DNA from 3 places in the Mesorhizobium sp. W016 genome. Region 2 is predicted to be linked to each of the others. Evidence: predicted binding sites of a transcription regulator. Region 2 holds the regulator's gene; each other region holds the start of a gene.
What was found. The regulator PhoB, encoded in region 2, activates phosphate uptake and scavenging genes when phosphate is short. The targets are predictions, from matches to a motif close to TGTCATNNANCTGTCAT.
Positions count from the first base shown of each region.

Region 1: a site for PhoB is predicted at 3,941-3,957, ahead of ACYG9V_RS08585 (ceramide glucosyltransferase). Genes of this name have one in related genera too.
Region 3: a site for PhoB is predicted at 3,945-3,961, ahead of ppk2 (polyphosphate kinase 2). Genes of this name have one in related genera too.

Region 1 covers NZ_JBTTIF010000002.1:1,683,166-1,693,089, forward strand. Annotated here, with positions in the region: gene ACYG9V_RS08565 (aspartate aminotransferase family protein) at 1-1,186, shown strand, start outside; gene argF (ornithine carbamoyltransferase) at 1,205-2,116, shown strand; gene ACYG9V_RS08575 (Hsp33 family molecular chaperone) at 2,225-3,256, shown strand; gene apaG (Co2+/Mg2+ efflux protein ApaG) at 3,443-3,835, opposite strand; gene ACYG9V_RS08585 (ceramide glucosyltransferase) at 4,058-5,209, shown strand; gene ACYG9V_RS08590 (O-succinylhomoserine sulfhydrylase) at 5,221-6,411, opposite strand; SAM riboswitch at 6,469-6,546, opposite strand; gene ACYG9V_RS08595 (2'-deoxycytidine 5'-triphosphate deaminase) at 6,687-7,781, shown strand; gene ACYG9V_RS08600 (ABC transporter substrate-binding protein) at 7,883-8,653, shown strand; gene ACYG9V_RS08605 (hypothetical protein) at 8,671-9,120, opposite strand; gene araD1 (AraD1 family protein) at 9,146-9,924, opposite strand, start outside.
Region 2 covers NZ_JBTTIF010000002.1:188,264-198,187, reverse strand. Annotated here, with positions in the region: gene pstC (phosphate ABC transporter permease subunit PstC) at 1-1,006, shown strand, start outside; gene pstA (phosphate ABC transporter permease PstA) at 1,003-2,319, shown strand; gene pstB (phosphate ABC transporter ATP-binding protein PstB) at 2,337-3,161, shown strand; gene phoU (phosphate signaling complex protein PhoU) at 3,203-3,907, shown strand; gene phoB (phosphate regulon transcriptional regulator PhoB) at 3,924-4,613, shown strand; gene ACYG9V_RS01265 (ROK family protein) at 4,644-5,879, opposite strand; gene xylF (D-xylose ABC transporter substrate-binding protein) at 6,145-7,185, shown strand; gene ACYG9V_RS01255 (sugar ABC transporter permease) at 7,330-8,646, shown strand; gene ACYG9V_RS01250 (ATP-binding cassette domain-containing protein) at 8,659-9,456, shown strand; gene ACYG9V_RS01245 (CHASE domain-containing protein) at 9,612-9,924, shown strand, end outside.
Region 3 covers NZ_JBTTIF010000002.1:3,156,309-3,166,232, reverse strand. Annotated here, with positions in the region: gene hemB (porphobilinogen synthase) at 1-747, shown strand, start outside; gene ACYG9V_RS15765 (DUF1330 domain-containing protein) at 782-1,108, opposite strand; gene ACYG9V_RS15760 (winged helix-turn-helix transcriptional regulator) at 1,285-1,980, shown strand; gene ACYG9V_RS15755 (dihydrofolate reductase family protein) at 2,091-2,735, shown strand; gene ppk2 (polyphosphate kinase 2) at 2,964-3,884, opposite strand; gene ACYG9V_RS15745 (aldo/keto reductase) at 4,129-5,172, shown strand; gene ACYG9V_RS15740 (glycosyl transferase family 90) at 5,193-6,164, opposite strand; gene ACYG9V_RS15735 (hypothetical protein) at 6,343-6,501, shown strand; gene ACYG9V_RS15730 (DUF982 domain-containing protein) at 6,574-6,834, opposite strand; gene ACYG9V_RS15725 (GntR family transcriptional regulator) at 6,917-7,582, opposite strand; gene ACYG9V_RS15720 (multidrug efflux MFS transporter) at 7,732-8,997, shown strand; gene ACYG9V_RS15715 (DUF423 domain-containing protein) at 9,041-9,415, shown strand; gene ACYG9V_RS15710 (hypothetical protein) at 9,452-9,595, opposite strand; gene ACYG9V_RS15705 (hypothetical protein) at 9,657-9,800, opposite strand.

The sequences.
Region 1 (9,924 bases), 1.5 Mb from region 2:
GCTTTACGAGACCTTTGCCCGCGCCCCTTTGGCCTTCGATCATGGCGAAGGCACCTGGCTGGTTACCGACAAGGGCGAGCGATATCTCGATTTCGCTGGCGGCATCGCGGTCAATTCGTTGGGCCACAGCCATCCGCATCTGGTCTCGGCGCTGACCGAACAGGCGGCCAAGCTCTGGCACGTCTCCAATCTCTACGAGATCCCGGGGCAGGCCCGGCTCGGCGAGCGGCTGGCTGACGCCACCTTCGCCGACAAGGTGTTCTTCACCAATTCCGGCGCCGAGGCGCTCGAATGCGCGATCAAGACGGCGCGGCGCTACCAGTTCGTCAAGGGCCATCCCGAGCGCTTCCGGGTCATTACCTTCGAAGGCGCCTTCCACGGCCGCACGCTGGCGACCATCGCCGCCGGCGGCCAGTACAAATATCTCGAAGGCTTCGGCCCCAAGGTCGAAGGCTTCGACCAGGTCGGCTTCGACGACATCGACGCCGCCGAGAAGGCGATCACACCAGAGACCGCCGCGATCCTGATCGAACCGGTACAGGGCGAGGGCGGCATCCGCCCGGTGCCGACGCAATCCTTGAAGCGGCTGCGGCAGCTCTGCGACCAGCATGGCCTGCTGCTGATCTTCGATGAGGTCCAGTGCGGTATCGGTCGCACCGGAAAGCTGTTCGCGCATGAATGGACCGGCGTGACGCCCGACATCATGGCGATTGCCAAGGGCATTGGCGGCGGCTTCCCGATGGGCGCGTGCCTCGCCACCGACGACGCTGTCGTCGGCATGACGGCAGGCGTGCATGGCACCACTTTCGGCGGCAATCCGCTGGCCATGGCGGTCGGCAACGCTGTGCTCGACGTCGTGCTGGAAGACGGCTTCCTCGAAGACGTCCAGCGCAAGGCATTGCTGATGAAGCAGGGCCTGGCGGCGGTCGCCGACGAATTTCCTGATGTCATCGAAGGCATCAGGGGCAGCGGCCTGATGCTTGGCCTGAAATGCGCCATGCCCAACACCAAGGTCAACATGGCGCTGCGCGACCAGCATCTGCTGGCGGTGCCGGCAGGCGACAACGTCATTCGTCTGCTGCCGCCGCTGACCGTCACCGACGCCGAGATCGGCGAAGCGCTCGATCGCATCCGCGCCGGCGCCAAGGGCCTGACCGACGCCATCGCCGCGGCCGCCTCGAAGTAATCCCGAGAGCCATTCCCGATGAGCCTTCGCCATTTCACCGATCTTTCCGCCGTTTCCGAAGGCGATCTGCGCCTGATGCTGGACGATGCGGTGGTGCGCAAGGCGCGCCTCAAGGCCGGCGAACGGACCAAACCGCTCGAAGGCAAGGTGCTGGCCATGATCTTCGACAAGCCGTCGACGCGCACGCGCGTGTCCTTCGACGTCGGCATGCGACAGCTCGGCGGCGAGACCATCATGCTGACCGGGACCGAAATGCAGCTCGGCCGCTCCGAGACCATTGCCGACACCGCCAAGGTGCTGTCGCGCTATGTCGACGCCATCATGATCCGCACCACGTCGCATGAGCGGCTGCTCGAGCTGACCGAGAATGCCACGATTCCGGTCATCAACGGGCTGACCGACGACACCCATCCCTGTCAGCTGATGGCCGACATCATGACCTTCGAGGAGCATCGCGGTCCGGTTGCCGGCAAGACCATCGCCTGGACCGGCGACGGCAACAACGTGCTGCATTCGCTGCTCGAGGCCTCGGCGCGGTTCCGCTTCAACCTGAACGTCGCAGTGCCGGAAGGCAGCGAGCCGGCGCAGAAGCACATCGACTGGTCGAAGACCAATGGCGGCAAGCTGCACTTCACCCGCTCGCCCGAAGAGGCCGTCGACCAGGCCGACTGCATCGTCACCGACTGCTGGGTGTCGATGGGCCAGGAACACCGCGCCCGCGGCCATAATGTCTTCTCGCCCTATCAGGTCAATGCGGCGCTGATGGCCAGGGCCAAGCCCGACGCCCTGTTCATGCACTGCCTGCCGGCGCATCGTGGCGAGGAAGTGACCGACGAGGTCATCGACGGTCCGCATTCGGTGGTCTTCGACGAAGCCGAGAACCGGCTCCACGCCCAGAAGGCGGTTTTGGCCTGGTGTCTGGGCGCTTGATCTCCAGGCGCTTGATCTCCAAGCGCTTGATCCGGGGCGGCGCGATGCCTATTTGCGCCCCATCACGCAAATCAAGCGCGTTTGGACGCATGCACCCCTCCGGGCCGCATGGCCGCGCCCTGGAGCTTTGTCATGTTGGAAACGCATCAAGTGACTGAACATCACCCCAAACTCGGCGAGTTCGGCTATGCCGGCGACGATCATGTCGTACCCTTCGAGGTCGGCCCGCTCGACGTGCGCGGCCGCACCGTGCAACTCGGGCCGATGCTCGACGCCATCCTCAACCGTCACGACTATCCCGAGCCGGTCGCCCGCCTGCTCGCGGAAGCCTGTGTGCTGACGGTGCTGCTCGGCACCTCGCTCAAATTCGAAGGCAAGTTCATCTTGCAGACCCGCACCGACGGCCCGGTCGACATGCTGGTCGCGGATTTCTCCACGCCTTCGGCATTGCGCGCCTATGCGCGTTTCGACGCCGACCGGCTGGAGGCCCTGGTGGCCGCAGGCCAGACCTCGCAGCAGACGCTGCTGGGCAGCGGCGTTTTGGCGCTGACCATCGACCAGGGCGCGCACACGCAGCGCTATCAGGGCATCGTCCAGCTCGACGGCGAGACGCTGGAGGACGCCGCGCGCACCTATTTCCGCCAGTCGGAGCAGATCCCGACCGACCTCAGGCTGTCGGTGGCCAAGCTTCTGACGCCAGGTCCCGGCGGCGCTCGTGAGCAGTGGCGCGCCGGCGGCATCCTGGCGCAGTTCCTGCCGCAGTCACCCGAGCGCATGCGCGTGCCCGACATTTCGGGCGGCGACGGCGATCCGCGTGACGTGACGCAGGAGCCGGCCGACAATTCGTGGCGCGAGCTGGTGGCGCTGCTCGGCACCATCGAGCCGACCGAGCTGATCGACCCGACCATCGGCGCCGAGCGGCTGCTCTACAGGCTGTTCCACGAACATGGCGTGCGCGTCTTCGGCGGCGTGCCGGTCGCCGACCAATGTTCCTGCTCAAGGGACAAGATACGCGGCATCCTCGAGGGGTTTTCCGCGCAGGAGATCAAGGACAGCACCGAAGATGGCGGCATCCACGTCGCCTGCGAGTTCTGCTCGAAGCAGTACGACTTCGACCCGGCGGAGTTTGCAACTCAGTAGCATCTCTTCCTTCTCCCCGTTCACGGGGAGAAGGTGCCCGAAGGGCGGATGAGGGGCAGCGCGAACTTTGGTGAATGGCCGCGCATAGCCTACGTCATGTGCGTGGAAGATAACCTCATGAGTCCGGCGGCGCCCCTCGTTGCACTGCCGGGCATTCCTCCCCGTATAGAGATGGGGAGAAAACCCCTAATTCACCGTCCGCCGCGTCCCCGGCAGATCCAGCGAAAACGCGGGAATAGCGACGTCGAACGTCTCGCCCTTTTTGTTGCGCATGGTGTAGTGGCCGACCATGAAGCCGGAGGGCGTCGAGAGCGGGCAGCCTGACGTGTATTGATAGCTGTCGCCGGGATTGAGCTCAGGCTGGTCGCCGACCACGCCGGCGCCGCGCACTTCCTCGATCCGGCCGCTGCCGTCGGTGATGTGCCAGTAACGCGACATAAGCTGCACGAAATCGTCCGACTGGTTGTCGATCGTCACCTGGTAGCCCCAGACATAACGGTTCTCCGCCGGGTCCGAGCGGTCCTCCAGGTAGAACGGTCTGACCTGCACTTCGATGTTGCGCGTGACGGCGCGATACATGGGCTGCTCCGGTTGCGCGGCAAGGAACATTTGTCGCGCTATGCGGTTTGATACGCGCACAACGGCATGTCCTGCCAGCCTCAAAGCGGAGGTGCCGACAAACAATGTCATTTAAGTGACACATGACAATGTTGGTGTGCGCAAACCTTGCCGGCGACTCAAGGCCCATCTGTCGACTGACAAAGCAGCCGCGAGCGGCCTTTCCGGAGTGACCAGATCTCGATGGAACCAGCTCTCACAGCCGCCTTCGCCTCCTCCGCTTTGCTTCTTTCCAATCTCGCCAGCATCCTGCTTGCTTCGTCGAAACTGCAAGCGCGCCGTCTCATCCCCCCGCCGTCCAACGAGCAGCCACCGGTCTCGATCGTCGTGCCGTCGCGCGGCGTGGAGCCGTTCACACAAGAGACGCTGCAGCGAGCCTTCTCGCTCGACTGGCCGCGCTACGAACTGATCTTCTGCGTCGCTCACGCCGACGATCCCGTCGTCAAACTGATAAACAGGGCGATCGTCCTGTTTCCCAACGTGCCGGCCCGGCTGCTGATCGGCGACGACCGCGTCAGCAGCAACCCGAAGCTCAACAACTGCGTCAAGGGCTGGGAAGCGGCGCGCAATCATTGGGTTATTCTGGCGGATTCCAACGTGCTGATGCCTAGGGATTACGTCCAGCACCTGATGGCGGCCTGGCGGACCAATACCGGGCTTATCTGCTCGACGCCGATCGGCTCGCGGCCGGAAGGCTTCTGGGCCGAGGTCGAATGCGCGTTCCTCAACACGCTGCAGGCGCGCTGGCAATATGCCGGCGAGGCGCTTGGCCTCGGCTTTGCCCAGGGCAAGAGCATGCTGTGGAACAAGCCGATGCTCGATACCAATGGCGGTATCCGCGCGCTGGCCGCCGAGATCGCCGAGGATGCTGCTGCAACCAAGCTGGTCAACGGACTGGGCCTGCGCGTCAATCTCGTTGCCTCGCCTTTCGAGCAACCACTGGGGCAGCGCCGACTTGCCGACATCTGGTCGCGTCAGGCGCGCTGGGCGCGGTTGCGCCGCGTCACTTTCCCGCTGTTTTTCGCACCCGAGATCCTGACCGGCGTCGCCGTGCCGTTGGCGTTGGCGCTGGTGGCGGCAGCAAGTGCCGGCATCAGCCTGCCGGCCACGGTGTTGGCCGTGCTGGCGGCGGCCTACATTCCCGAATGCGCGCTGGCCGCGGCCAAGGGCTGGCATCTGTCGCTGCGCATGGTCCCGGCGATGATGGTCCGCGACATGATGCTTCCCGCCATCTGGGCGCGCGGCTGGCTGAGCGGCGCCGTCGATTGGCGCGGCAACACCATGATCATCGGCACCAAGACGGCCGAGCTGGAAGAGGCTTCGTCGGGAGCGTGACGCCTCGCGGCCTACCCGGCTGCCTTCAGCGCCTGCGCAACGTCCTCCAGCAGATCGTCCGTATCCTCAAGACCGACCGACAGCCTGAGCGTTCCCGGCCCGATGCCAAGCTCGGCGCGAGCTTCGTCGCTGAGGTTCTTGTGCGTGGTGGTCGCCGGATGGGTGATCAGGCTCTTGGCGTCGCCGAGATTGTTGGAGATCAGCACGATGTCGAGCGCGTTCTGCAAGGCGAAGGCCGCCTGCTTGCCGCCCTTCACGTCGAGGCAGATCAGCGTCGATCCGCCCGTCATCTGCTTCTTGACGATGTCGGCCTGCGGGTGGTCGGCGCGGCCGGGATAGATGACGCGGGCGATTTCCGGCCGTCCTGCCAGGAAATCCGCGATCTTGGCCGCGCTTTCCGTCTGCTGGCGCACCCGAACCGGCAGCGTCTCCAGGCCCTTGAGCAGCGTCCAGGCGTTGAACGGCGACAGGCTCGGGCCGGTGTGGCGGAAATAGTCGTGCAAATTCTCGTCGATCCATTTCTTGTCCGACAGGATGATGCCGCCGAGACAGCGTCCCTGGCCGTCAATGTGCTTGGTCGCGGAGTAGACGACGATATGGGCGCCGAGCTGCAAGGGCTTCTGCTGCAAGGGCGTGGCAAAGACATTGTCGACGATCAGCCTGGCGCCGATCGAGGTGGCGAGCGCCGCCACCGCTGCGATGTCGACCACTTCCAGCGTCGGATTGGTCGGGCTTTCCAGGAAGAACAGTTTCGTGTTCGGCCGCACCGCCTTTTCCCAGTTGGCGATGTCGGTGCCGTCGACCAGCGTTGCCTCGATGCCATATTTCGGCGCCAGCGTCTCCACCACCCAGCGGCAGGAGCCGAACAGCGCGCGCGCCGCAACGATATGGTCGCCGGCCTTGGCGCTGCACAGGAGCGCTGCCGTCACCGCAGCCATGCCGGACGCCGTGGCGCGCGCATCTTCGGCACCCTCCAGCGCGCACATGCGCTTTTCGAACATGTCGACGGTAGGGTTGGCATAGCGCGAATAGATGAAGCCCGGCTCCTCGCCCTTGAAACGGGCCTCGGCAGCCTGCGCCGTCTCGTAGACATAGCCTTGGGTGAGGTACATCGCTTCGGACGTCTCGCCGAACTGGGAACGCAGCGTTCCCCCGTGCACGAGTGCGGTCTGAGGTTTCCAGTTACGCTTCTTGGTGCTCATCGCTTTTGTTCCAGACACAAAAAAACCGGCCGCGAAAGTCGCAACCGGTCCATATGGCCTTGCGGCCCGACGGTCCTTTAGCGACTTGTTTAACGTGGCTGCAAGCCGACCGGCCAAATCACCACGGGATAACGACCCTTTAGACCTCACCTGCGCTTGCGTCAATTGCCGGCTTCATTAAGAGGTTTGTACCAGGCAGGTTCCGCAATAATATCCAGCGGTTTTGCGGCAAGAACCTGCCACAAAGAGACCGACCTTGGAGCGGAGCCAGCCTTTTGCGGCAGACAGGCATTCTTCCCGATCAGGACATTTCCGCGCTGTTTCAGTCCGGCGCGCTGAAGTCGCCGCGCGCGCTCGATGTCGACCAGGTGCAGCCGGCGAGCCTCGATCTCAGGCTCGGCGACAAGGCTTTTCGCGTGCGCGCCTCCTTCCTGCCGGGTCCCGATCATCTGGTGGCCGACAAGCTTCACCGGCTGAAATTGCATGAGTTCAGTCTCGCCGAGGGCGCGGTGCTGGAAACCGGCTGCGTCTACATCGTGCCGCTGCTCGAACGCCTGGCGCTGCCCGCAAACGTGTCGGCCTCGGCCAACCCGAAGAGCTCGACCGGCCGGCTCGACATCTTCACCCGGGTGATGACCGATCGCGGCCATGAGTTCGACAAGATCGCCCCCGGCTATCACGGGCCGCTTTATCTCGAAGTCAGTCCGCGCACCTTCCCGATCGTCGTACGCGCCGGATCGAGGCTGTCGCAGATCCGCTTTCGCACCGGCAACGCGCTGTTGTCGGAGGCAGAACTGAACGAATTGCACCGCGCCGAGATGCTGGTGGCGACCGAGCCGCCCAACATTTCCGGCGGCGGCATTGCGCTGTCGATCGATCTTGACGGCGACCAGAACGGCCTGGTCGGCTATCGCGGCAAGCATCACACCGGCTTGGTCGATGTCGACAAGCGCGCCGCCCAGGATGCCGTCGATTTCTGGGAGCCGCTCTATAAGAGCGGCGCCGGCGAACTGGTGCTCGACCCGGACGAGTTCTACATCCTGGTCAGCCGCGAAGCCGTGCACGTGCCGCCGCTCTACGCCGCCGAGATGACGCCCTTCGATCCGCTGGTTGGCGAATTCCGTGTTCACTATGCCGGCTTCTTCGATCCGGGCTTCGGCCATTCGGCCTCAGGCGGCACCGGCAGCCGGGCGGTGCTCGAAGTGCGCAGCCACGAAGTGCCGTTCATCCTCGACCACGGCCAGATCGTCGGCCGGCTGGTCTACGAACACATGCTGAAGCGGCCGCAGGCGCTTTACGGCACCGATCTCGGCTCGAATTACCAGGCGCAAGGCCTCAAGCTCTCCAAGCATTTCCGCCCCGCCGGCTGAACCTTCGATCACCGTCAGGCAAAATACTTGCCTGCGCTGCCTCACCATGCTTGGCTGCCTTTCGGTGGCCGGCAAGAGAACGGCGCGCAAGGGGAACCAAAATGCAGATTTCAAGATGGATCATATCGGCAGCGGGCGCTGCCATGCTGGTGATATCGGCCGGCTCGCTGGCTGAGGCGCAGGAGAAATTGAAGATCGGCACCGAGGGCGCTTATCCGCCCTTCAACACCATCACCGCGGACGGCAAGATCGAGGGCTTCGACATCGACATTGCCAATGCGCTGTGTGCGCAGATGAAGGTCGAGTGCGAGATCGTCACCCAGGACTGGGACGGCATCATCCCGGCGCTGCAGGCGAAAAAGTTCGACGCCATCATCGCCTCGATGAGCATCACCGAGGAGCGCAAGAAACAGGTCGCCTTCACCAACAAATACTACACGACGCCGCTGGCGCTGGTGGCGCCCAAGGACAGCGACCTCACTTCCACCGAACCGGCAGCCCTTGCCGGCAAGACGGTGGGCGCGCAGGCCTCGACCACCCAGGCCGACTATGCGCAGGACGCCTATGGCAAGGCCGGCGCCGAGGCGAAACTCTACCCCACCCAGGAAGAGGCGATCACCGACTTGCAGAACGGCCGTCTCGACGCCGTCATCTCCGACAAGTTCGTGCTGATGGACTGGCTGAAGAAGGCGAGCGAAGGCTGCTGCAAGCTTGTCGGCGACGTCAAGGGCACCGAGACGCAAGCCGGCATCGCTGTCCGCCTGGAAGACACGGCGCTACGCGACAAGCTGAATGCGGCGATAGACGCCATCGTCGCCGACGGCACTTACAAGAAGATCCAGGCCAAGTATTTCGATTTCGATATTTATTGACTTCCGGCCCGCCGGAGTCAGCCGCGAAAGAGATACTCTTTCGCGGCGCCAAGGCAGGCATGAAAATGGCCGATAAACAGCAGTTCGCGTGCGGCCAAACGTTTCCTGCCCCAAAAGCCTTCGGTCAGTTTGACCTCGTCGAGCGAAGCGTTTGAGCCGCGCTTCAACGGGAACAACTGCTTGTCGAGGCAACCGAGGACATGGGCCTTGGCGGAGTTGATGCCGCAGACCTTGCCATTGTTGTTCAGCCTGTCGGTGCGAAGCGCTGATGTCATGTGATCCGTGTTGCGCATCAGAAAGCTCACCTGGGCTTTCGAATAGCCGGTTGCCAGAAGACGGCTCGTCATCGCCAAACGGGCTTCACGATAGGACTTCGGGCTGCACTGGCCGGCGCTAAAGGCCACCGACGGTTGGGTCAGGAACAGGGCCACGCCCGTGAACACAATGACAAGCCGCATTCCGTTCATTCCGGCTCCCAAATGTGATGCTGCCTCAAAGCGCCTTCACCGCCACCTTCACCGGCTGCTCGATCTCCAGCGGGTTGCGCAGCGGCAGGCCGAAATCCCCGGCCTCGATCTCGAACACGTCGCCGGCCTGAGTCTTGATGCCGTCGGCAAAGGACAGCGTCGCCGTGCCGAACATGTGCACATGCACGTCGCCCGGCTGGCGGAAGGCCGAATATTTGAAGTGATGATGTTCGAGATTGGCGATTGTGTGCGACATGTTCGCTTCGCCCGACAGGAACGGCTTTTCCCACAGCAAATTGCTGTCGCGATAGATTCGCGATGAGCCCCTGACGTCGGCCGGCAGGTCGCCGATCAGGATTTCCGGCCCGAACGAGGCGTTGCGCAGTTTGGAATGTGCCAGGAACAGATAGTTCACCCGCTCGGTAACATGATCGGAAAACTCGTTCGACAGCGTGAAGCCGACGCGGAACGGCGCGCCGTCGTCGCCGATGACATAGATGCCGGCGATTTCCGGCTCCTCGCCGGCGTCCTGCGCAAAGGCCGGCGACATCAGTGCGGCGCCCGGCGCCACCGCCATGGTGCCGTTGCCCTTGTAGAACCATTCCGGCTGCACGCCGGTCTGGCCCTTGGCCGGCTTGCCGCCTTCGAGCCCCATGCGGAACATCTTCATGGAATCGGTAAGCTGCTCCTCGCCGCCATCGCTGAGCTTCTTGTGCATGGAATCGCGCGTCGCCGCCGAGCCGAGATGGGTCAGGCCGGTGCCGGTCAGATGCAGATGCGCAGGATCGGGATGGTTGATCGGCG
Region 2 (9,924 bases):
CGGCCTGTTCGGCGCCGTGCTGACCTTCGCGCTGTCGGTCGCCGGCGCCTTCTATGCGCTGAGGCAGATCGCGCCGCGCGCCAGGGCGCGCAACAATGTCGAGAAGCTGATGCTGTGGGGGCTGCTTGCGGCCTCGACCATCGCCATCCTGACCACGGTCGGCATCGTGCTGTCGATGCTGTTCCAGACGATCACCTTCTTCGAGAGCGTATCGCCGATGAGCTTCTTCTTCGGCACGGTGTGGGATCCGCGTTTCGCCGCCGCCGGTTCCGGCGGCAGCCAGGGTCAGTTCGGCCTGATCCCGCTACTCGCCGGCACGCTCTACATCGCCGCCGTCGCGCTTCTGGTCGCAGTGCCGGTCGGGCTGATGTCGGCGGTCTACATGTCCGAATATGCCTCGCGCGGTGTGCGCTCGGTGGTCAAGCCGGCGTTGGAACTGCTGGCCGGCATTCCGACCATCGTCTACGGCATCTTCGCCGTTGTCACCCTCGGACCGTTCTTGCGCGACCTGTCGGCGGCACTCACCGGCGGCTCGCCCTTCATCCAGGGCCAGAGCATCTTCACCGCCGGTCTGGTGATGGGCGTCATGCTGATCCCGGTCGTGTCCTCTTTGTCCGACGACATCATCACCGCGGTGCCGCGCGCAATGCGTGACGGCTCGCTCGGCCTCGGCGCCACCCGCTCCGAGACGATCAAGCGGGTGATCCTGCCGGCGGCACTGCCCGGCATCGTCGGCGCCATCCTGTTGACGGCGTCGCGCGCCATCGGCGAGACGATGATCGTCGTGCTGGCGGCGGGCGTCGCCGCCAATCTGACGGCCAATCCGTTCGAGGCGATGACGACCATCACCGTCAAGATCGTCAACCAGCTGACCGGCGACCTCGAGTTCAACTCGCCGCAGACGCTGGTCGCCTTCGCGCTCGGCCTGACGCTGTTCGCGCTGACGCTGGTGATGAACATCGTCGCCCTCTACATCGTGCGCAAGTACCGGGAGCAGTACGAATGACCGACATCCCCCTGGACACGATGGCGGGCGCCGTCGCGCGACCGCGCCGCGACATCGGGCTGAAGGCGCGCTATGCCGCCGAACGCCGGTTCCGCATCTATGGCGTGATTGCGATCTCGGTGGGCCTGGCGTTCCTGGCCATCATGCTGATCACCATCGTCTCGAAAGGCTACACCGCCTTCTGGCAGACGACGGTGACGCTGCCGGTCACCTTCGACGAGAAGGTGATCGATCCCTCCGGCAAGCGCGCGACCGACCCTACCGTGCTGATCAAGGCGAACTATCCCAAGCTCGCCGAAAACGCGCTGGTGGCCAAGCTCGGCATCGATCCGGCCAACAAGCCGATGATGCTGAAGCTCAAGGGCTTCCTGTCGGAAGGCGCCCGCGTCCAGCTGCGCGACATCGTCTCCGCCGATCCGTCGGTGATCGGCAGGACGCGTGACGTCGACATCCTGGCTGCCGCGAACCTCGACTCGGCCTTCAAGGGCCAGATCGACCTCGGCGTCGATGAAGCGCGCCGCAAGGTGTCCAACCAGCAGATCGACTGGATGAACAAGCTTAAAGCCGACGGCGTGATGGCCGAGCATTTCAACACCGGCCTGTTCACCTATGGCGCCTCCAGCCGGCCCGAAACGTCGGGCATGGGCGTGGCGATCATCGGCTCGTTCTACATGATGGTGATCGTGCTGTTGCTGGCGCTGCCGATCGGCGTCGCCGCCTCCATCTATCTGGAGGAGTTCGCCAAGAAGAACCGCTTTACGGACCTGATCGAAGTCAACATCAACAATCTCGCGGCGGTGCCGTCGATCGTCTTCGGTCTGCTTGGCCTTGCCGTGTTCATCAACTTCCTCGGCATGCCGCGCTCGGCTTCCTTCGTCGGCGGCCTGGTGCTGACCTTGATGACATTGCCGACCATAATCATCGCCACGCGCGCCGCCCTCGCCGCGGTGCCGCCGTCGATCCGCTCGGCGGCCCTAGGTCTCGGCGCCTCCAAGATGCAGATGGTGTTCCATCACATCCTGCCGCTTGCCGCCCCAGGCATCCTTACCGGCACCATCATCGGCCTGGCGCGTGCGCTCGGCGAGACAGCACCGCTGCTCTTGATCGGCATGGTCGCTTTCGTCGCCGATTATCCGACGACGCCTTTCGATCCGGCGACCGCGCTGCCGGTTCAGATCTATATGTGGGCAAACGAGGCTGAGCGCGCTTTTGTCGAGCGCATGTCCGGCGCCATCATCATCCTGCTCGTCTTCCTCATGGCCATGAACATCACCGCGATCGTGCTCCGGCGCCGCTTCGAGCGGCGCTGGTAGAAAAAAGGCAATTTGGTATGAACATCATGACCGAACAGTCCCTTGAGAATGCAGTGGGCGACAAAATGAACGCCAAGTCGAACGAAGTCATCAAGATGCGCGGCGACAAGGTCGGCGTCTTCTACGGCGAGAAGCAGGCGTTGTTCGACGTCAATCTCGACGTGCGTCAGAACCAGGTGACGGCGCTGATCGGCCCGTCCGGCTGCGGCAAGTCGACCTTCCTGCGCTGCCTCAACCGCATGAACGACACCATCGATTCGGCGCGGGTGACCGGCAAGATCACGCTCGATGAAGACGACATCTACGACAAGAACATCGATGTCGTCGAACTGCGCGCCCGCGTCGGCATGGTGTTCCAGAAACCCAACCCGTTCCCGAAGTCGATCTACGAGAACGTCGCCTACGGCCCGCGCATCCATGGGCTGGCCAAGCGCAAGTCCGACATGGACCAGATCGTCGAGCAGAGCCTGAAGAAGGCGGCGATCTGGAACGAGGTCAAGGACCGCCTGCAGGAGCCCGGCACCGGCCTGTCCGGCGGCCAGCAGCAGCGCCTGTGCATCGCGCGCGCCATCGCCGTGTCGCCGGAGGTGATCCTGATGGACGAGCCCTGCTCGGCGCTCGATCCGATCGCCACCGCCCGTGTCGAGGAGCTGATCGACGAACTGCGCCAGAACTACACGATCGTCATCGTCACCCACTCGATGCAGCAGGCGGCGCGCGTGTCGCAGCGCACGGCGATGTTCCATCTCGGCTATCTCGTCGAGGAGGGCGCCACCGACAAGATGTTCACCAACCCCGACGACAAGCGCACCCAGGACTACATTACCGGCCGCTTCGGCTGAGCCGTCCGGCGGGTGAATTTTCAGGCACGAGGACCAAGATCATGGGTGAACATACCGTCGCCTCCTTCGATGAAGAGCTCGGGCAGATCAGCAAGCTGATCCGCGACATGGGCGATCTGGCAGGCTCGATGGTCAGCGGCTCGACCAGGGCGCTGCTCAATTCGGACAATGCGCTGGCACAGCGTGTCGTGTCCGACGACGCCATCATGGATGCGCGCCAGCGCGAACTGGACGACCGCGCCATCACGCTGATCGCCAAGCGCCAGCCGATGGCCAACGATCTGCGCGCCGTGGTCGGCTCGATCCGCATGGCGGGCGACCTCGAGCGCATCGGCGACCTCGCCAAGAACATCGCCAAACGCGTCGGCACCGTGGGCTTGAGCGTCACGCCGCGCGACCTCTCGCACTCCATCGACGCCATGGCGCAACTGGTGCTGATCCAGGTGCAAGGCGTCGTCGAGGAATATGCCGCCACCGATGCGGCAGCGCTTGCAAAACTCAGGAATGACGACGAGCGCATCGACGTCAAATACACGTCCGTGTTTCGTGAGCTCTTGACCTACATGATGGAAGACCCTCGCAACATCACCGCCTGCACGCATCTCTTGTTCTGCGCCAAGAATCTTGAGCGCATCGGCGATCATGTCACCAACATCGCCGAAAATGCGTATTATGTGCTGACCGGCCAGCAATTGCCCGCCAATCGTCCGAAGCAGGACGAGACGGCCATGGCCACGCCGGCCTGATGAGGGTGAACTGCCTATGATCGCGCCACGCATCATGGTCGTGGAGGACGAGGAGCCACTAGGCGTGCTCCTCCGCTACAACCTCGAATCCGAAGGCTATCAGGTCGAGGTGGTGACACGCGGCGACGAGGCCGAGATCCGCCTGCAGGAAAACGTGCCCGATCTCCTGGTGCTCGACTGGATGGTGCCGGCTGTTTCCGGCATCGAGCTCTGCCGGCGGCTTAGAGTGCGGCCCGAAACCGAGCGGCTGCCGATCATCATGCTGACCGCGCGCGGTGAGGAAAGCGATCGCGTGCGCGGCCTGTCCACCGGTGCCGACGACTATCTGGTCAAGCCATTCTCGACGCCGGAGTTCATGGCGCGCGTGAAAGCGCTGCTGCGCCGCGCCAAGCCGGAAGTGCTGTCGAGCGTGCTCAAGGTCGGCGACATCGTGCTCGATCGAGAATCGCACCGGGTCTACCGCAAGAAGAGCGAGATCAGGCTCGGACCGACCGAGTTCCGGCTGCTCGAATTCATGATGCGCCATCCCGGCCGCGTGTTCTCGCGCAGCCAACTGCTCGACAATGTCTGGGGCGAGACGATCTATATAGACGAGCGAACCGTCGACGTGCATGTCGGGCGCTTACGCAAAGCGGTCAACAACGGCCGCATGCCGGATGTCATCCGTACCATTCGCGGCGCCGGCTACGCTATCAGGGAAGACTAGGATGCTGCGCGTCGCGCCGTTGCCGGCCATTCAGGCGACATGCTTGCCGGATTTCGCCTGAATGCCCGGCGCGAAAATCTCCTGGTCGACGAAGCCGAGCGCGCGCATGGCACAGCCTTCGCGGATCAGCGGCAGCTCGTTGGGCTCGGTGTCGAAGGAGATCGATTTCGAGTGCTGGCCGCCGGCGGTCTGGGCGATCGCTTCGCGCAATGCCGGTTCGATCAAGTCGAAGGCGGCGGCGCTGACGCCTACCATGGCGACGGGTGCCGGATCGATCAGCGCAAACAGGCTGCCGAGGCCGAAGCCGAGCGCCTCGCCGGCCTTGCGATAGGCTTCGCGCTCCGGGCCGTCGGTTTCGCGGGCGCGCGCGGCGAGTGCGCGCATATCAGCGTCGCCGATATCGACCGGCTCGGCATCCTCGCCCATCATTTTGGCGCTCCGCCAGATGGCGTAGTTTCCGGCATAGGCTTCCACGCAGCCGCGCCGCCCGCAGCGGCAGAGCGCGCCGCCCGGACGGTGGATCATGTGGCCGAACTCGCCGCCCGAGGAATGGGTGCCGGTGAACAGTTCGCCTTTCAGCACCAGGCCCATGCCGATGCCGTGCGATAAGAGGATGGCGATAAAATTGTCGCGGTAGCGCTCGGGCTGGCGCCATTGCAGCGCCACCGCCATCATGTTGCAATCGTTCTCCATGGTGGCAGGAATGCCGAATTCCGCTTCCAACATGTCGGCGAAGGCAATGTCGGTCAGTGGCGTGATCGGCGACCACAGCATGGCGCGCGCCTGCGAATCGGTGATGCCCTGGATGCCCATGGCAATGCGGGCGATGCTCTGGACATCGAGGTCGGGATCCTCAAGCCGCCGCCGGACGATTGCTACGCATTCGCCAATCAGCTCGTCGCGCGGCTTGGTCAGCGTGTCCAGCCGGCGCTGTTCCTCGGCGACGACGTGGCCGGCATAGTCGATGACGGTGACGGACAGGAAATTGAGCGACAGCACGACGGTCATCACCGCCGCCGCTTCCGGGTTGAGACCAAGGCCCACCTGCGGCCGGCCGCGTTTCAGTGCGCCGGTCTCGCCAGGTTTGCCTTCAATCAGGATGCCTTCTTGAATCAGATCAGACGAGATTGCCGATATGGTCGAGTGGCTGAGGCCGGTGGTCGCCGCAATCTCGGTCCGCGACGGCTGGCCGGCCCGGCGCACGGCTGAAATCACCATCGCACGGTTGCGACGGCGCAGATCGTCGTGGCGGATTCCAACCGACATTTGTTTCCTCCCGGCCTCCTCGCGCCTCATGATAGTGACGGCGTTCGACGGCACCAGCCAAATATTGGCAGACGCCGGCAGCCCTGTCATTGTTTATTGCGGACCTCGAAAAAATTCGGCACGGCCATCAGAATCCATCAGAATCGATGTTGACAGCGCGTTATCATTGAACCAGTATTTTTTCGAGGCTCGAAAAAATAGCGCCTCTGTGTGCCGGCCCTCGGGCCAGTTTTGTCGCGCCGCACGCGGCGCAGGGAGGATTATGATGAACAGATTTGCAGCCGCCATGCTGGCGGGTGTCGCCATGTCGCTGGCGCTGATGTCGGTCGCGCAGGCGAAGGACAAGGTCATCGGCGTGTCGTGGTCGAACTTCCAGGAAGAGCGCTGGAAGACCGACGAGGCGGCGATGAAAACGGCGATAGAGGCTGCCGGCGACAAGTACATTTCCGCCGACGCGCAGTCCAATCCCGGCAAGCAGCTGACCGACGTCGAAAGCCTGATCTCGCAGGGCGCCAACTCGCTGATCATCCTGGCGCAGGACGCCTCGGCCATCGGCCCGGCGGTGCAGAAGGCGCTGGACGAAGGCATTCCGGTCGTCGGCTATGACCGCCTGATCGAGAACAAGGACGTCTTCTACCTGACCTTCGACAACAAGGAAGTCGGCCGCATGCAGGCCCGCGAAGTGTTCAAGGCGAAGCCCGAAGGCAACTATGTCTTCATCAAGGGCTCTGGCTCGGATCCGAATGCCGATTTCCTGTTCTCGGGCTCGATGGAAGTGCTCAAGGAAGCCATCGACTCGGGCAAGATCAAGAATGTCGGCGAGGCCTATACCGATGGCTGGCTGCCGGCCAACGCGCAAAAGAACATGGAACAGTTCCTGACCGCCAATGACAACAAGGTCGATGCCGTGGTTGCGGCCAATGACGGCACCGCCGGCGGCGTTGTCGCCGCGCTGACGGCGCAGGGCCTTGCCGGAACGGTTCCGGTCTCGGGCCAGGACGGCGACCATGCCGCTCTGAACCGCATCGCGCTCGGCACGCAGACGGTGTCGGTGTGGAAGGACGCGCGCGAACTCGGCAAGAACGCCGCCGAGATCGCCTCGCAGCTTGCCGATGGCAAGAAGACGGGCGACATTGCCGGCGCCAAGGACTTCACCACGCCTGGCGGCAACACCGTCAAGTCGCTGTTCCTGACCCCCGTCGCGATCACCAAGGACAACCTCAACGTCGTCATCGACGCCGGCTGGATCAAGAAGGACGAAGTCTGCACGGGCGTCGCCGCCGGCAGCGTCGCGGCTTGCAACTGATCTCGACGACTTGAAGAAATGAGGCGCCGCGGCTGTCAAGCCGCGGCGTTTTCTCTACGAGAATTGTGTGTTTCCGCCATCGGCGGCAAACTTCTAGGCTGTGGTCCGGCATCCGCGCCAGACGGCAAGCCGCTGGAGGACATCATGACCGACACGACCTCAAATCCGCAGGCCGATACGGCACGAGCGTCTGAACTCGGCGCGGTCGCCCGGTTCCTGAAAGCGACCGAGCTCGACACGCGCATGCTCGGCATGGTCGGCGCGCTGCTGGTCATCTGGGTCGGCATACATATCCTGTCGGGTGGGCTTTTCCTGACGCCGCGCAATCTTTGGAACCTGTCGGTGCAGACGTCCTCGGTCGCGATCATGGCGACCGGCATGGTACTGGTCATCGTCATGCGCAACATCGACCTTTCGGTGGGCTCCGTCGAAGGCGTGATCGGCATGATCATGGGCGTGGCACAGGCCGAATTCCTGATTCGCGTCATCGGCTTCCAGCTTGGAAACCCCTGGCTCTGGATCGTCGCGCTTGCCGCCGGCGTGGTGCTTGGTCTGCTGATCGGCGCGTTCCAGGGCTTCATCATCGCCTATATGCAGGTTCCGGCCTTCATCGTGACGCTTGGTGGCCTGCTGGTCTGGCGCGGCATGGCATGGCTCATCACCAGCGGGCGCACGGTCGCGCCACTCGACGCCACCTTCCAGCTGATGGGCGGCGGACCACGCGGCTCGATTGGCGCCGCTGCCAGCTGGATCGTCGGCATCGTCGCCTGCGCGGCGGTCGCCTTCGCGCTGCTCAACGGTCGCTCGCAGCGCAAGCGCTTCAGCTTTCCACTGCGCCCCGTCTGGGCCGAGACCTTGCTTGGCGTGGTCGCTTGCGCGGCCATCCTCGGCGCCGTGTGGATCGCCAATTCCTATCCATGGCCGGTCGGCATCGTGCGCCAGTACGCACAGCAGAACGGCATCACCGTTCCCGAAGGCGGGCTGTTCATCGCGCATGGCATCGCCATACCGGTGCTGATGGCGGTGATTGTCGGCATCATCATGACGTTCATCACCAAGCGCACGCGTTTCGGCCGCTATGTCTTCGCCATCGGGGGCAATCCGGAGGCAGCGGAACTCGCCGGCATCAACACGCGCTGGGTGACCATGAAGGTGTTCATGATCATGGGTGTGCTGGCTGCAATCAGCGCGGCGATCTCGTCGGCCCGTCTCAATGCGTCAACCAATGCGCTGGGCACACTGGACGAGCTTTTGGTGATCGCGGCCGCTGTCATCGGCGGCACGTCGCTCGCGGGCGGCGCCGGAACGGTGATGGGCGCCATGCTCGGCGCGCTTCTGATGCAGTCGCTGCAATCCGGCATGGTGCTGCTCGGCATCGACTCGCCGCTGCAGAGCATTGTCGTTGGCGCTGTCCTGGTCATCGCCGTCTGGCTCGACACCGTCTACCGCAAGCGCGTCTAGGGAGGAACGATTATGGAAAAAACTGCTCCCACCGGTACGCCACTGATCGACATGCGCAACATCTCGATCGCGTTCGGTGGCATTCGCGCCGTCGACGATGCGTCCATCGATCTTTTCCCGGGCGAAGTGGTGGCGCTGCTTGGCCACAACGGCGCCGGTAAGTCGACGCTGATCAAGATCCTGTCGGGCGCCTACAAGCGCGATGCCGGCCAGATCTTGGTCAACGGCCAGGAGGCCTCGATCTCCAATCCGCGCGACGCCAAGAAATACGGCATCGAAACGATCTACCAGACGCTTGCGCTGGCCGACAATGTCGACGCTGCCGCCAACCTCTTCCTCGGCCGCGAACTGATGACCGCGTGGGGGACACTCGACGATGTCGCCATGGAGGCCGAGGCGCGCAAGGTGATGGGCCGGCTCAATCCGCGCTTCCAGCGCTTCAAGGAGCCCGTGATCAAGCTATCGGGCGGCCAGCGCCAGTCGGTGGCGATCGCACGCGCCATCCTGTTCAACGCCCGCATCCTGATCATGGACGAACCGACGGCCGCGCTTGGGCCGCAGGAGACGGCGCAGGTCGGCGAACTGGTAAAGCAGCTCAAGGCCGACGGCATCGGCATTTTCCTGATCAGCCACGACATTCACGACGTGTTCGAGCTTGCCGACCGGGTCTGCGTAATGAAGAACGGCCAGGTCGTCGGCACCGCGCTCACCACCGATGTGACGCAGGACGAAGTGCTCGGCATGATCATCCTGGGAAAGTGTCCGCCCGGCGCCATTCCCGGTCCGGGTGCGCTGAAGATCGCGGCCTGAGACCACGATATCATCGGCTCTCATCTTCACCGATGTTCGACCGATAAGCCGGCTAAATATACGTGATATGCCAGCCGTCATTATGGCTTGGCCGCGCCATTGTCTTGCCGCGGCGAGTTGCCCATAAAGGTTCCCGAACCGTCCATGGGCCTGCGTTGAAGAAGTTTTTCCCGATCCTTGCCTTCATTGCCGTTGCACTGATCAGCCTTACGATGGCGGGCTTCGCCTATTTCGCCACCCAGGAAGCGGCGCGCATCAAGTTCGAGGCGACGGCCGACGACGCGCTCAACCGCATCGAAAGCCGTATCGATCTGCATCTGTCACTGCTGCGCTCGACGCAGGCGCTGTTCGACGCCCGCAATGGCGAGATTTCAGGTAGCGAATTCAAGGCCTTCTTCAGCGCCCTCGATGTCGATAACAATTTCGCTGGCCTGCGCGGCATCGGCTATCTCAGGCTGGCCAAGACCG
Region 3 (9,924 bases), 3.0 Mb from region 2:
CCCAATGTTGAACTCAGCCTGCGCGACCAGACGGGATCGCACATCCTCGACCCGGAAAACATCATCAACCGCGCCACCCGCGCCATCAAGGACGCGGTGCCGGAGATCGGCATCATCACCGATGCGGCGCTCGACCCGTTCACCTCGCACGGCCATGACGGCATCTTGCGCGACGGCATCATCGTCAATGACGAGACGGTGGAACAGGTGACCGCCGCGGCCGTCATCCAGGCGGCGGCCGGCGCCGACATCATCGCGCCGTCCGACATGATGGACGGCCGCATTGGCGCCATCCGCGACGCGCTCGACGCCAACGGTTTTTCGGATGTGGCGATCATGTCCTATGCGACGAAATTCGCCTCCGCCTTCTATGGCCCCTACCGCGAGGCGGTCGGCACCGCCGGCCTGCTCAAGGGCGACAAAAAGACCTATTATCTCGACCACGCCAATTCCGACGAAGCGGTGCGCGAGGCCGAGCAGGATATCGCCGAGGGCGCCGACATGCTGATGGTCAAGCCCGGCCTGCCCTATCTCGACATCATCCGCCGGCTGAAGGACGAGTTCCAGATGCCGACCTTCGCCTACCAGGTGTCAGGCGAATATTCGATGATCAAGGCGGCGGCCGCCAATGGCTGGATCGACGGCGAAAAGGCAATGCTGGAGAGCCTGCTCGCCTTCAAGCGCGCCGGCTGCGACGGCATCCTGACCTACTTCGCGCCGGAAGTGGCGCAAATGCTGAAGGGTTAGCCGGAACCTGGATGCTCCGGGTTCCGGCTTTTCCTCACGCCTTTGGCAAATAAGGAATCGTTCCGGCGAGATCGGTATCGTCGATCAGTTGGAAGCGGCTGTCGCTGCCCTTCCGGCGCTCCGCCACAAACGGAGCGTATTGCGGATCGTTGGTGAAGGCTTCGGCTGCCTTTGCCGACGGAAACGCCATGATGGCGATCAGGCTGGTGTCGAGCGGCTTGCCCTCCAGCGTCTTCACATTGCCGCTGCGGGCGAGATACTTGCCGCCATGCTTGTGGACGAGGTCATGCACCGAAGCGGCATAGGCCGGCACCCATTTGTCGTCCTTCACCTTGATGTCTGCGATCACGTAAGCGGTCATTGTCCAACTCCTCATGGATCGGCACCGGACTGCCCGGTGACGTGACCGCTGCCTCGCATGGCGGCGCCGGACCGCTCCAGTCACAGAACTGTACCGGGGGTGCCAGTACAGCTTCTGTACTGGCTGAACTCAGGTTTTCTGAATAAGGTCCGGCAACATCTTTTGGAGCTCACCACATGACACAAGCCGGTTACAAGCAATTCTGCCCGCTCTCCATGGCCGCCGAGCTGCTCTGCACACGCTGGACCATGGTGCTGCTGCGCGAACTGGTGGCGGGATCGACCCGCTTCAACGATTTGCGCCGCGGCGTGCCGAAAATGTCGCCAACCCTTCTGTCGCAACGGCTTAGGGATCTCGAAGCGGGAGGCATCGTCGAGCGGACCGAGATCGCGACCGAGAAGGGCGTGTTCGAATACCGGCTGACCGAGGCGGGCCGGGATTTGCGCCCGGTTGTCGAGGCGATGGGGTTTTGGGGCCAGAAATGGGTCGAGGCCAGGCTGTCGCTCAAAAACCTCGATCCGTCGCTGCTGATGTGGGACATGCGGCGCAATCTGAACCCCAGTCCGCTGCCGGACGGGCTCACTGTGATACAATTCCTGTACCATGACCTGCCGGCGTCAAAACGATCGTGGTGGCTGATCGTCGAAAAGCAGGGCGAGGTCGATCTTTGCTGGTACGATCCGGGCTTCGACGTCGATCTCTACGTCTCGACCGATCTGTGCACCATGACCTCGATCTGGATGGGGCTGACGACAGTTCACAAGGAACGCGACAAGATCAGCCTGACCGGCGATCTCGACGTCGCCGGCAAGATGCAGATCTGGCTTGGGCTCAGCCCGTTTGCGGTGATGCCGAAGCGCGTGGCGGCTTGAGGTCCCTGCGCATTCCACAGATCGGCTTGCCTCTAAAAATACTAGTTTCAAAATGCAATCAGTTTGAATACTGATTGCAAATCACAACTGGTCACCGAAAGGGAGTCTCCATGTCCAAACTTCGCGTCAATGCCTTCACCTTGTCGCTCGACGGTTTCGGCGCCGGTCCTGACCAGGACCTGCAAAATCCGCTCGGCGTTGGTGGCGAATATCTGCACAAATGGATGACCGGCACCCGCACCTTCCATGAGATGGTCGGCAAGGATGGCGGCACCACCGATGTGGACGACCGGTTCACTGTCCGCAGCTTCGACAATGTCGGGGCCTGGATCCTCGGCCGCAACATGTTCGGCCCAATCCGCGGCGAATGGCCAGACGAGAGCTGGAAAGGCTGGTGGGGCGACAACCCGCCCTATCACGTGCCGACCTTCGTGCTGACCCACTACAAGCGCGACCCCATTGTGATGGAAGGCGGCACCGTTTTCCACTTCGTTGCCGGCGGCATCCACGCCGCGCTCGAACAAGCAAAGGCCGCGGCCGGCGGCAAGGATGTCCGCGTCGGCGGCGGCGTTTCCACCATCCGGCAATATCTGCAAGAGAAGCTCATCGACGAGTTGCATCTGGCTGTGTCGCCAGTGTTGCTCGGGAGGGGCGAGAGCCTGTTTGCCGGGCTGGATATGCTGAAGCTGGGTTACCAGTGCACCGAGCAGGTGGCGACAGCGCTCGCCACGCATGTGACGATCAAGCGGGTGTAAGCCTCATTTGGGAAAATTGCGATCCGTCGCGCCCCCTCTGTCCTTCCGGACATCTCCCCCACGCCGGGGGAGATCGGATGTCGCGCCGGCTTTCGCCACTCATCAACGTAGCAAGAAGGGCGCCATCGGCGAAGCTGCCAATCTCCCCCCTTGTGGGGGAGATGTCCGGCAGGACAGAGGGGGGCGCGAAAGAATGCCGTCCTCTCGTGTCTTCAATTGCGAAGACGCTCAATACTTCTCCGGCACGTAAAGCTCGCGCGGCAGGACCTGGCGCTCGTACTCCGGGTTGAACACCCGCTCGGGCAGCGTGATTTCTTCGTGCGGCACGTCCTCATAGGGCAGCTGTTTGAGGAGATGGTCGATGCAGTTCAGCCGCGCCCGCTTCTTGTCGTTGCCTTCGACGATGTACCACGGTGCCTCTGGGATGTTGGTGCGGGCAAACGTCTCTTCCTTGGCCTTGGTGTACTGCTCCCAGCGCACGCGCGACTGCAGGTCCATCGGCGACAGCTTCCACTGCTTCATCGGATCGTGGATGCGCATCATGAAGCGCATCTGCTGTTCCTCGTCGGTGATCGAGAACCAGTATTTGACCAGCGTGACGCCGGAGCGGACCAGCATGCGCTCGAACTCCGGCACGTCGCGGAAGAACTCTTCGACCTGATCGGGTTCGGCAAAGCCCATCACCCGCTCGACGCCGGAGCGGTTGTACCAGGAGCGGTCGAACAGCACGATCTCGCCGCCGGCCGGCAGATGCGGCACGTAGCGCTGGAAATACCATTGTGACTTTTCGCGCTCGGTCGGCGCCGGCAGCGCCACGACGCGGCAGATGCGCGGGTTGAGGCGCTGGGTGATGCGCTTGATGACGCCGCCCTTGCCGGCGGAATCACGGCCCTCGAAAACCACCACTAGCTTCTTCTTGTGGTAGGCAACCCAGGACTGCAGCTTGATCAGTTCCGACTGCAAGCCGATCAGGTCGCGGAAATACTGCATGCGATCGATCGACGGCGGATGCGCGTTCTTGTAGATCTTGGCGATCTCCAACGACAGCGCCGGCTCCGAGATTTCCAGCTCATAGTCCTCGTCGAGCGTGTCGGCGAGTTCGGCTTCCAGCCAATCCCTGGCCGCAGAATTCTGCTTTAGCTCATTCATTTCCACTGCTCCGCTTGCCGGCTGACATGAAACCCTGAGCCGACTTGATATAGGCCGGCAATGACGGTTTTATTGCAAGCCGCCGGCCAGCCGGTCTTCACTGCAAAGCAGCGAGGCATTGCCGATCCAGCGCCCTGGCATGGCGACAAGCCGCTCAAATTGTCCTACAAATAGCGGACCCGTTCGGGCTTCCCCGCCCTTTCCTGCTAAAACCGCCTCCCCACCAAAACTACGAGGATCAGACATGGAATACCGCACGCTTGGCCGTTCCGGCTTGAAAGTTTCGGCGCTGACCTTGGGAACCATGACCTTCGGCGGCAGCGGGCCGTTCGCTGCCGTCGGCAATTCCGATCTCGCGGAGGCCTCGCGCATCATCGACACTTGCATCGATGCCGGCATCAATCTCATCGACACCGCCAATGTCTATTCCAACGGTCTGTCGGAAGAGATCATCGGCGAGGCGCTCGGCGGCAAGCGCAAGAACGACGTGCTGATCGCCTCCAAAGCGCGCATGCGGATCGGCAAGGGCCCCAATGACGAAGGCCTGTCGCGCCATCATCTGATCCGCGAATGCGAGAAGAGCCTGAAGCGCCTCAGGACCGATGTCATCGACATCTATTTCCTGCACGAATGGGACGGCGCGACGCCGCTCGAGGAAACCATCGCCGCGCTCGACACGCTGGTTGCCCAGGGCAAGATCCGCTATGTCGGCTGCTCCAACTATTCCGGCTGGCAGGTCATGAAGGCGCTCGGCATCAGCGACAGCCAGCACCAGCCGCGCTTCGTCACCCAGCAGATCCACTACACGCTGGAAGCACGCGAGGCCGAGTATGAGCTCTTGCCGATCTCGGTCGACCAGGGCCTTGGCGTTTTGGTATGGAGCCCGCTCGCCGGCGGCCTGCTGTCGGGAAAATACCGCCGCGACAGTCCGACGGCGCGCCAGATCGGCGGCTGGTCGGAACCCCCGATCCGCGACGAGGATCGGCTGTGGCGGATTGTCGACGTGCTGGTCGATATCGGTGCGGCACGCGGCGTTTCGGCGGCCCAGGTGGCGCTGGCCTGGCTGCTCGGCCGGCCGGCCGTCAGCTCGCTGGTGATCGGGGCGCGCAACGAAGCCCAGTTGAAAGACAATCTCGCCGCGGCGAGCCTGACGCTGTCCTTTGATGAACGCCAGCATCTCGATGCCGTCAGCCGGCCTCCGGTGCTCTATCCCTACTGGCACCAGCAGTTTACGGCGAAGGACCGCTTCGGCCCGGCCGATCTGGTTATGGACCGCAGCGTCATCTGACTTAAGGGCGCCGGAAGCCGCTAGCCCGCGATAAACCGCCAGACCTGCGGATCGGGCTCGATCTGGCCGCTGAGCACGAAATATTTGTAGAGCACGAGCAGGCAGATCGCCTGCTCGGCCCGCTCGTCGGCGAATTTGCGGCAATAGGCGTTGGCCGCCGCAACGATGCGCTGGGCCTCGGCCGGATGTTTCTCGAGATGGTGCACGCGCTCGGCCAGATCGCTGAAGTCGGGCGCCAGCGGCACATAATGGACATCGGGCTCGAGCTGCCCTTCCGCGAACCAGGTCTCATAGGTCGGCGGCGGCATCAGGCAGAGCGAGTTCGAGCTCATGATCCATTTCAGATTGGTCGCGACATCATTGCCTTCGAGCGAGATGATATAGCGGTAGCGGCGCTGCTGATCGATGCTGAGATAGGGCTTGCGGTATTCCGCAGGTGCTGTCGCCCTCGGCGTGCCGACATCGCAGAACGGCAGATTGCGGGCTGCATCCAGCAACAAGGTGCGGATCGGATTGTTGAGTTCGCCGCGCCAAACGACGAGCGGATGCTTGTCGGCGAAGGCGACATCGTCGGCCGGCATGTAGAAATGACGGAACTTGTTCAGCTTGAACAGGACGCCGTTGCCGTTGTCGCCCGCTATCGGCCGGTCCTTGACGATCGACGGCATCTTCGGCACTTCGATGACGTCGCCGAATTCCAGGTCGATGCGCAGATCTGGGTCGAAATAACGGGTGAACTCCTTCAGATCGTAATAGTACATGCTGCGGTCCGACGGCAGCCGGCTGACCGGCACGGCCTCGGGGCTGGGGCTAAAAGGCTCCCGCAGCGTGTTGTAGTAATTGAGCCGCTGGCGGACCGATGCGTCGGAAAGCCTGGCCTGATCGAGCAGCCGGCCGAGCCGGCGCCGGAAAAGAACCGGCGGCGCGATGTCGCGCATGGCGTTGCGCGCATAGTAGATCAGCTTCTGTGCGTTTCTTTGAAGCGTGGCCATCGGTCGTTTTGATTCGAAATCGGTCGGCGGCGGCTCCAGCAACTGTCCCGCAGCCTTTTCTAAACCATTGTGTTCGCCATCACGCAAGTCCAGAACCGCTGGCATCTGCCCTCGCGGCGCTGTTGTGTTTGCCGGCCAATGCTTCTAGGCAGGATCAGGCACAGCGAAAGGAAACGATATGGCTCGACCACCGAATTACGGTCAGGAACGCAAAGAGCGCGACCGGCAGAAGGCCGCCAAGAAGGCGGAGAAGCTCGCCGCCAAGGTCGCGGCCAAGGAGCGCGCCGAGCCTGAGAACGAGGCAAGTTCCAAAACCGACACCGAGACAGAAAAATAGGCAAGACAGGATCACCGGCCCGCGAAACGGGCCGGATCCTGGCAAAATGCCGGTCTGATCAGGCCGATGTGATCAGGCCGGGGCCTTGTCGCTGACGAAGACGTTGACCTCGCGCGCGGCGGCGATGAAGGCGCGTCTTGCAATCATCGCCGGCTTGTCGCCGGCCAGCGCGTCATGGCAGGCCTGCAGCGCTTCGCGGTGCTTGGGGCTGCGCTTGCCGGGCCAGCTGTTGAGCAGGTAATCGGAAGCCTCGCGCACCGTACGTAAGAGCTGAGTGCTTCCCTCCGTGCCCGACTTAACGGTCACGGGTGTTTCAAATCGGTTGTTTTCCATGGCCGCCTCTTACGCCATCGGCGTCCGCGAAGCGAGGCCGAAAGCGGATCGCGACGGCGTTCTTTCGTTTTCGTGACCGGTATCAAGCGGCGACGACGGCAAAACCCCTGGCGCGCAGGCCGCGCCGGTCATTGTGCAGCGACGTCACCAGGCGGGCGCGGCTGCCGGCGATATGGGCGGAAAGTCGCGCCGCCGCCGCATCGGCATCGCCGGCCCGCACCGCTGCCAGAATGGCGTGATGCTCGCTCCAGGCGCGGCCGAGCGCTGCCTCGTCGCGCACCTCCAGCCAGCGCGCCCGCGACAGCCGCGTCATGGCATCGCGCACGGCCCGAAACAGGAACTCGTTGCCGGAGAGCCGCGCCAGTTCGATATGGAACTCCATGCCGACGCGGTGCCATTCCTCGCGCGGCGTGGCAGTGTCGCAGGAGTCCAGCATCGCCTCGATGACATCGGCTGCGCTCCTGTCGGCCAGCGCCGAAGTCAGCCTGACCGCCGCGACCTCGACCGCTTCGCGGTACACCGCGATCTGTTCCAGTTCGGCAAGGTTGATGGGCGACACGGTCCAGCCGCGCCCGTCGCGGCAGATCAGCCCTTCCGTCTCCAGCCGCAGCAGGGCTGCCCTGACCGGCGTGCGCGAGGCGCCGAAGCGGCTCTCGATCCAGCGCTCCGTCAGCCGCTCGCCAGGACCGATCTCGAGGCCAAGGATCATCTCGCGAAGCGCTTTTTCGACGATCTGCATCTGCGACATAGTTGCTTCCATTGCTGGCGATCGGCCTTGCCCGTTGGTCTTGCCGCTCACATTGAGAGCGCCTGATTGACAGCAGCCGGGCTTTGCGTCCATGAGGTACCAAGTTGGTATCCCAAAATGGTATCCGCAGCAAGCGGACAGGACAGGACATGCCGCAGGACAGTGCAGCGCAGGCCGCCGAAGCGCCTTCCACCTACAACATTCATTGGCGGCGCAACCTGCTCGTGTGCTTTGCCGGATCGTTCAGCACGCTTGTGGCGATGACGCTGTTGCTGCCGTTCCTGCCGCTCTATGTCGAACAGCTGGGCGCCGTGGGCCACGCGGCGATCGTGCAATGGTCCGGCATCGCCTTCGGCGCCACCTTCCTTGCCGCGGCCCTTGTCGCACCGCTGTGGGGGCGGCTCGGCGACCGCTACGGCCGCAAGGTGATGCTGGTGCGCGCCAGTTTCGGCATGGCGATCTGCATGTCGCTGACCGGCATGGTGCAGACCGTCTGGCAATTGGTGCTTTTGCGCCTGCTGATCGGCTTTGCCGGCGGTTATTCCTCAGGCTCGACGATCCTTGTCGCCATGCAGACGCCGAAGAAGCGCTCCGGCTGGGCGCTCGGCGTGCTGTCGGCCGGCATCACCGCAGGCTCCCTGGTCGGCCCGTTGCTTGGCGGCGCGCTGCCGCCATTGATCGGTATTCGCGCCACCTTCCTCATCGCGGGCGGCGTCATTTTCCTGGCGGCGCTGGCGACGACGTTCCTGATAAAGGAGATGCCTCGCCCGCCAATGCAGGCAAAACGCGAGGAGAAACCAAAGGGAAGTTGGGCGCAGATCCCCGACAAACGCCCTGTCGTGGCCATGCTGGCGACCGGCATGCTGTTCACCTTCGCCAACATGTCGATCGAGCCGATCATCACCGTTTACGTCCAGCAACTGGTCGCGGACGCAAGCCGGGTGACCCTGGTCTCAGGTGTCGTCATGTCGGCGGCGGCGCTGGGCGCCATCCTGTCGGCGTCACGGCTGGGCAAACTCGCCGACCGCATCGGCCACTGGAACGTCATCGTCGCATCGCTGGCCGTCTCGGCGCTGCTGTTGATACCGCAGGCCTTCGTCACCGAGAGCTGGCAGTTGGTCGGGCTGCGGTTCCTTATGGGTCTGGTGCTGGGCGGGCTGTTGCCCTGCATCACCAGCGTCATCCGCCACAATGTTCCCGACGGCGTCGGCGGCAATGTGCTCGGCCTGGCAATCTCGGCGCAATATGTCGGCCAGGTCGCGGGGCCGCTGCTGGGCGGCTTCGTCGGCGGCCATTTCGGCATGCGCGCGGTGTTTCTCGGCACGTCGGTGCTGATGGCGGGCGGTGCCGTGTATAATTGGCTGGCACAGGCGCGCCGCACGCGCGACATGCTGGCGATATCGGAAAAATCCTGACAGACAGGTTGCGCCGCCTATCGTCAATCACGGAGCCCGAGACATGAGCATAGCCGAGTCAGCACCAGCAAACAGCGCGCGCATCCTCGTTTTCGCCGGCGGCCTCGCCGGCGCGGCGGGCGTGGCGCTGTCGGCGGCATCAGCGCATCTCGGCGGCGCCTTCGTCGGCACTGCGGCATCCTTCCTGATCATGCATGCGCCGGTGTTTTTGGCCGTCGGCCTCGCCGGCGCAAGCCGGATCTTGCGGATCGGCAGCCTGGTGCTGCTCGTCGGGCTTGTTCTGTTCTGCGGCGATCTGCTGGCACGGGATTTCGTGGGATCGCGGCTGTTCCCGATGTCGGCGCCGATCGGCGGCACCTTGCTCATCGCGGGCTGGCTGGTGATCGCGGCCTCGGCGCTCGTGCGACAACGGACCTGACGGGGCAAGAACCCTGCCCCATCAAATATCGCAGATTTAATCCTGCCGGCTTTCCGGCAGCAGGTCGCGGTTGCGCTTGGCAGGCTTGGTCGGCCGCCGCCGTTGCGGCTGCTCCGTGGCAGGCGAGATACCCCAGTAATTGCGATAAATGTCTTCGAACAGATGTTTCACGGGATGCATGGTCGTTCCTCTTCAAGAACTTGAATCGATCCAATCAGCTGGCACGAAAATGTCTGGCCGATCAGCTGCGCTTGCGTTTCACAAGGTATTGCAGGTCACGCCTCCACGGCCCGACCTTGTCGCGGCGCCTGCGGGTGGCGGCGTCGGAGACTATGCCCCAATCATTGCCGTAGATGTCTTCGAACAGATAATTCACGGGATGCATGGCACCGTCCTCTTGAATCGATCCAAGTTGTACTTGATGAATCCCTTGGATCGATTCAAATATAGACCCTCTCCGCCGTCCGATCAAGGGAAAATTTGAACCGATCCAACGAAAGTGCTAAACA